2 regions of the Pseudoalteromonas sp. Ps84H-4 genome follow, and region 1 is predicted to be linked to the other one. Evidence: predicted binding sites of a transcription regulator. Region 1 holds the regulator's gene; the other holds the start of a gene.
What was found. Region 1 encodes FliA, which starts transcription of late flagellar genes. Its sites were predicted from a motif close to CTAAAGNTNNNNNNNNNNNNGCCGATA; they were not measured.

Region 1 (3,398 bases):
CTAGTATTAATAGACACTGCAGGTATGAGCCAACGTGATTTACGCTTAACTGAGCAACTTAATACCTTAATGCGTAATCAGCGAGTTGATATTCGTAGTTATTTAGTGTTGAGTGCTACAGCACAAATTAATGTGCTACAAGAAACCGTAAGACACTTTAAAAAGGTTCAGCTAAGTGGCTGTATCTTCACTAAATTGGATGAATCGTTGAGTTTAGGTGAGATTATTAGCATAGCGATTCAAAATCGCCTGCCAATAGGGTATCTTACTAATGGTCAGCGTGTTCCAGAAGATATTCGCGTAGCGAATGCTGAAAAACTAGTGAAAAAAGCTGAACAATTGTATTTAAAACGAGCAAAAGCACAACATTCACGACGTCAAGCAGTAGCGTCGAACACAGTAGGGATGTATGATTAACACAGTATTAGATCAAGCAAGCGGCCTGCGCAAAATGAATCAAAATAATAATAGTGGCGTTAAAGTTATCGCTGTTACTGGCGGCAAAGGTGGTGTGGGCAAAACGAATGTATCACTCAACACTGCAATTGCATTAGGTCAGCAAGGAAACCGCGTATTAGTATTGGATGCCGATTTAGGATTGGCAAACTGCGACGTGATGCTTGGTTTACGTGTTGAACGTAATTTATCTCATGTTTTATCTGGCGAATGTGAGCTTGATGAAATTCTTGTAGAAGGCCCTGCTGGTATTAAAATTGTGCCAGCAACGTCTGGCTCGCAAAGCATGGTGGAGTTAACTCCTTCTGAGCATGCAGGCCTTATTCGCGCTTTTAGCGAATTAAACACCGAGTTTGATATTTTAATTGTCGATACCGCCGCAGGTATTTCGGACATGGTATTAAGCTTTTCACGTGCAGCACAAGATGTCGTTGTGGTTGTATGTGATGAACCTACCTCAATTACAGATGCCTACGCGCTTATTAAAGTGTTAAGCCGAGAGCATGGTGTATATAAATTTAAAATTGTTGCCAACATGGTGCGTAGCATGCGTGAAGGGCAAGAATTATTTGCTAAACTTTCAAAAGTAACGGATCGTTTTTTAGATGTTTCTATGGAATTAGTCGCAACGATTCCCTATGACGAAAATATGCGTAAATCTACGCGACGTCAAAAGGTTATCGTTGAGTTATTTCCAAACTCACCAGCAGCGGTGGCGTTTAAAACATTAGCAACGAAAGCAGTTAAGTGGCCGATCCCTAACCAACCGTCTGGTCACTTAGAATTTTTTATTGAGAAACTAGTAAACGGCTAACTATGACAACATCGGTGAATAAAGCGATGGGATATCAATCAGCACAGAATTTAAATGCGATTGTTGAAAAGCACGCCTCTTTAGTCAAAAAAGTGGCGTGTCATTTGATTGCTCGTTTACCTGCTAGTGTTCAGCTCGATGATTTAATTCAGTCAGGCATGATCGGCCTTATTGAGGCGTCAAAAAACTTCGACGCTAGTAAAGGTGCAAGTTTTGAAACCTTTGCAGGTATCAGAATTCGCGGTGCAATGCTTGATGAAATCCGTCGAGGCGATTGGGCACCACGCTCTGTGCATCGAAATGCACGTCTAGTCGCAGAAACAATTGCTGAATTAGAAAGTACCCTAAACCGCGAGCCCAAAGACACAGAAGTTGCTGAAAAACTTGATATTACACTAGATGAGTACCATCATATTCTACATGACGTTAATTCTAGTAAAGTATTAGGTATCGAGGATTTAGGTGTTGATGAAGACGTAATAACACCAATGGGTCATGATTTAGCACTAGACAAACCGTTTAATAACGTTAAAAATGAGCGGTTTAACCAGTCTCTATTAACGGCTATCCAATCGTTACCAGAAAGAGATGCCCTTGTTTTGTCTTTGTATTACAACGATGAAATGAACTTGAAAGAAATAGGACACATACTCGATGTTAGCGAGTCGCGTGTGAGTCAAATACATGGTCAGGCGATGATTAAGCTCAAAGCAAAAATCAATGACTGGATTAATTAGTAGTAAGTAAATATAGGTTCAAACCTCACCGGAGGATGTTTTGGATAAAAACATGAAGATTCTTGTTGTTGACGATTTTTCTACAATGAGACGTATCATTAAAAATCTATTAAGGGATTTAGGTTTTACCAATGTGCAGGAAGCTGATGATGGTTCAACAGCATTACCAATGCTACAAAATCAAGAATTTGATTTTGTTGTAACAGATTGGAATATGCCTGGCATGCAAGGTATTGACTTGTTACGTGCTATACGTGCCGATGATAGCCTTAAACACATTCCTGTTTTAATGGTAACAGCTGAAGCGAAAAAAGAACAAATTGTTGCTGCTGCTCAAGCAGGTGTTAATGGCTACATTGTTAAACCATTTACTGCTGCGACACTTAAAACCAAATTGGAAAAAGTGTTTGAACGTTTAGGTTAATCTAAGGGGAGAGGCTTATGTCAGCACCTGCTGCGCCTCATATAAGTTTAGAGCAAGCTCGTCAACTTGTTGAGTATCTTGAAAAAGGTGAACAAGAAAAGGCAGATAAGCTAATTCTTGAAGCCGCATCAAAAGAACAATCAGAGTTGTTTGCCGAAGTCGGTAAATTGACGCGTCAACTGCATGAAGCGTTAAAGAACTTTGATCTTGATACTCGTCTCGCCGATTTAACTACCGATGCGATACCCGACGCTAAACAGCGATTAAACTATGTCATGGAAATGACAGAAAATGCAGCAAATAAAACCATGGATGCTGTTGAGGCAAGTTTACCTATTGCACAACAACTTGCTGATGAAATTGCAACAATCAAGCCCACGTGGGATCGATTGATGAACCGAGAAATTGAGCTTGGTGAGTTTAAAACCTTATGCCATAGCTTAGATAAGTTCATGAACAACTCTCATGCTAAAACTGATGAATTACAAGGCTTGATGACCAATGTGCTTATGGCACAAGACTACCAAGATTTAACTGGTCAGGTAATTCGCCGTGTTATTGAACTAGTACGAGAAGTTGAAGACAGTTTAATTAATCTCTTAACTGTATTCGGCAGTCAAGAAGATGGTCAGCAAAAACAAGAAAAACAGGCCACAGAACAAGCACCTGCAACAAGCGATACGCTAGCAGGTCCTGAAGGGCCAATTATTGATGCAGAGTCACGTGATGATGTTGTCTCAGGACAAGATGAAGTTGATGACCTATTATCAAGTTTGGGCTTCTAAGAGGAGAGTAACTGCATGAGCTTTGAAGTCGATGAAGATATTTTACAGGATTTCCTTGTTGAAGCAGGGGAAATTCTAGAGCTTTTGTCAGAACAATTGGTTCAGCTTGAGAACAACCCAGAAGACAAAGACTTACTTAACGCAATTTTTAGAGGTTTCCACACTGTAAAAGGTGGGGCAGG
Region 2 (3,398 bases), on a different contig from region 1:
TGGCTTTGGTTTTGTTGAAATGGCTGAAGTGGATGCAGATAATGCAATTAATCAATTAAATGATAGTGAGTTCCAGCAACGTACTTTAAAAGTACGTGAAGCAAAACAAAAACAAGAGAACGAGGCTAATGGTTTCCGCGAGGGATCTGATCAGTCAGCGTAATGAGTTCTACACTTAATTGCGAATGACAAATAGGAGCCGTTGCATAATAGTGCAGCGGCTTTTTTTTACCTGTTGTAAAGGTAAAGCCACGTAAAGAGATTAAACTCTCAACCCGCTTAGCAATCGCTTTGCCTGAATCAATAAGTATAATCCGTTGTTTGTAGTAATCACTAATCGCTCTGGCAAGTAATGGAAAGTGCGTACAGCCAAGTACCAACACATCTATCTCTTCTGCTATCGCTAAATCACTCAATACTTTTGCAAGCTTTGCTTCATTAAGTATCTGCGTATGAAATAGTGCTTCTGCAATTTCCACAAGCGTCGTTGAACCATATAAGCTGACTCGAGTGCCTTGGCTATGAGTACTAATTAAGTTTGCAGTATAGCGACTCTTGGTTGTTGATGGGGTTGCCAATAACCCGATATGTTTACTTTTACTTATAGCGCACGCAGGCTTGATCGCTGGCACTACACCGACAACTTCTATATTAGTATAAGGTCGAATTGCCTCTAAGGCTGATGTTGAAGCGGTGTTACAGGCTATTACTAGTATATCTACCTGCAGCGCTCTACTTTCTATAAAGCAAAGTAAAGCAAGTAAGCGGTCAATAATGGTTTGTTGGCCTTGAGAACCATAAGGTAATAATGCATTATCCATGAAATAGCTATAATCAGCATTTGGGATCAATGCTTGGATCTGTTCAAGTACAGTGGTTCCACCTATACCTGAATCAAACACCATAATATGGACTGACAAACTGCTTACCTCGGATCATCAAAGGCCAGCAGTTTGCCATGCAGTTTTAGAAAAAGAAAGTTGCGGTTATGAGTCTTGCTCAGAAGCTGAACGCAACTTGTTCATTTGCTCGAACATTGCTTTGGTATAATCAACTAACTTACTGACTTCCTCTTTGTCTTGATTCAACCATTGTAAGATACCAGCTAGTTCATTTTGCAAACCTATGTCGCCGGCTTTATTAAATGCCTGTTTTAGGTCGTCATTAAACGGCGCTATTTTCTCGGCGACTTCTTTTTCAGGAGCTGGTTTATATTCTTCATAGCCTTTTATCGCAGCCACTGTTTTGGTTTGTTTCAGATCCATCGTAAAGCCAACGAGTTGTTCATTACCTAAGTTCAACTCTTTCGCTTGTTCAAAGGCTTCTTCTAATGAACCAGAGAAGAATGTCTCACTGACACTTTGCAAGTCTTCCATCAATTCATTGATAGCTTGCTGCTCTTGCTCATTTAAATCGCCATTGACTGTCATCGAAAATGACAAGTCGCGTGATTGCGAAGATTCACTAACAAACGCTTCGTTATCGCCATTTTTACTGTAGCTACTTGCCGATTTACTTTCATAGGCATCTGCAAAGCTAATACTTACTTCATCACCTTCAGCCGTTGTAAAAGTATATTCTGCGTTATTACTTAAACTAAGGTATTGAGCTTGGCTTACTGAAACTGCGTTCGGTTTAGGGTTGAATAAATCATCTTCTAGCTCATCTATACCTTTATAGATGCCTTCTTTAGATTTTTCGATGCCTTCTTTTATATCATCATTAAGAATGCCTGACTCTTTGAGCTCATCATACGCATCGTCGATACCCATTTGCACACCTTTGCGTGCATCACCTAGCATGCCTTTGAGTTTTTCATCATCAGCACCATCGGCTTTTGCTTTGCGAAGTGCGCCGCCAACAAAGTCGAGTACGTTTTTAACGATCTCTTCAAAATCAAATAGCGGTTTATCTTTTTTCTCTTCAGCTTTAGGTAAGCCAAGAGCTGCAGCTAGTTTATCATCAAGAACTTTTGCCGCCAGCTCTCGCCCGCGTTGCTGATAACTGTCTTGACGATTTTGAATGGCAGGCTGCTGCAGTGCCTGTTTGCCATTGTATTTATTCACATTTGTATTAGGTATATAGCCTAGATTGCCAATTTTCATGATCCGACTCCATGTTATGGTTATCTCATTATCGGCCAAAAACCACATAACTTAAGTTTTTTGTATAAAAAAACGACACTAAAATAAATAACAAAACTAGACAAATCCTCAGCGCTCCCTACAATAGCGCCGTTATAAAGCTAAGAGATAAAAGGTAATCAGCCATGGCGGTTATAAAAATTGATACAACTCAATACGATGCACAATTGAGTGAGAAAGAGCAGCGCATCACTAACCAGTTTCGACGTTTTGGAGTCGAAAAATTAGAGGTGTTTGGCTCTGATCCTATTCATTACCGCCAACGTGCAGAGTTTCGTGTATGGCATGAGGGTGAAGACTTATTTCACATCATGTTTGATCAGCAAACCAAAGAGAAAATTCGTGTTGATGAGTTTGACCCTGCAGCACCTTTAGTCGGTGAAGTGATGCAAGCCATGATCGAAAACTTAAAGGGCAGCGAAATTCTGCGCCGTAAGTTATTTCAAATTGATTACCTTTCTAGCCTAAGTGGTGAAATCCTTGTTAGCTTGTTATATCACAAACAATTAGATGAGCAGTGGTTACAAGCAATTAAAGAACTGAAAACAAAATTAAGCGCACAGTTTAAAATTGATTTTATTGGCCGTGCGCGTAAGCAAAAAGAAGTGATTGGTAACGATTACGTCATTGAGCGTCTTAATGTAAACGGTAAAGAATTAATTTATCAACAAGTCGAAAATAGCTTTACGCAACCGAATGCGAAAGTGAATATCAAGATGCTAGAGTGGGCACAAGCACTATGCCAGCCACTTAGCAATGACTTACTGGAGCTATACTGCGGGAATGGTAATTTCTCAATTGCTCTTGCGGGTTCATTCGACCGGGTATTAGCCACAGAGATTTCAAAATCATCGGTTTACTCAGCGCAATACAATATCGCGCAGAATAAAGTTGAGAACTTAGATATCATTCGTATGTCGAGTGAAGAGTTTACTCAAGCGATGAAAGGCGAGCGTACTTTCTCTCGTTTAGATGGCATTGACCTGACAAGCTATAACTGCCAAACAATCTTAGTAGATCCACCACGCGCAGGCATGGACACGCTAACGTGTGACTTAGTTGCTAACTACGACAATATTATTTATATCTCGTGTAATCCGGATACCCTTGAGCGTGACCTTGATCACCTATGTAAAACCCATGAAGTAAAACGTTTTGCGATCTTCGATCAATTCCCTTATACCCACCACATCGAATCAGGTGTGTTTTTGCAACGCAAATAAAATCATTTCTCTGCCAGCGCAGCAAATAGCG

Region 2: a site for FliA is predicted at 2,135-2,161, ahead of NH454_RS20770 (DUF5610 domain-containing protein). Genes of this name have one in related genera too.

What each region holds. Positions count from the first base shown of each region.
Region 1 covers NZ_JAMXSK010000001.1:309,397-312,794, reverse strand. Annotated here, with positions in the region: gene flhF (flagellar biosynthesis protein FlhF) at 1-417, shown strand, start outside; gene NH454_RS01435 (MinD/ParA family protein) at 410-1,270, shown strand; gene NH454_RS01430 (RNA polymerase sigma factor FliA) at 1,297-2,007, shown strand; gene cheY (chemotaxis response regulator CheY) at 2,048-2,431, shown strand; gene NH454_RS01420 (protein phosphatase CheZ) at 2,449-3,216, shown strand; gene NH454_RS01415 (chemotaxis protein CheA) at 3,232-3,398, shown strand, end outside.
Region 2 covers NZ_JAMXSK010000037.1:21,216-24,613, reverse strand. Annotated here, with positions in the region: gene NH454_RS20780 (RNA-binding protein) at 1-163, shown strand, start outside; gene murI (glutamate racemase) at 126-920, opposite strand; gene NH454_RS20770 (DUF5610 domain-containing protein) at 987-2,105, opposite strand; gene trmA (tRNA (uridine(54)-C5)-methyltransferase TrmA) at 2,270-3,367, shown strand; gene NH454_RS20760 (DUF523 domain-containing protein) at 3,370-3,398, opposite strand, start outside.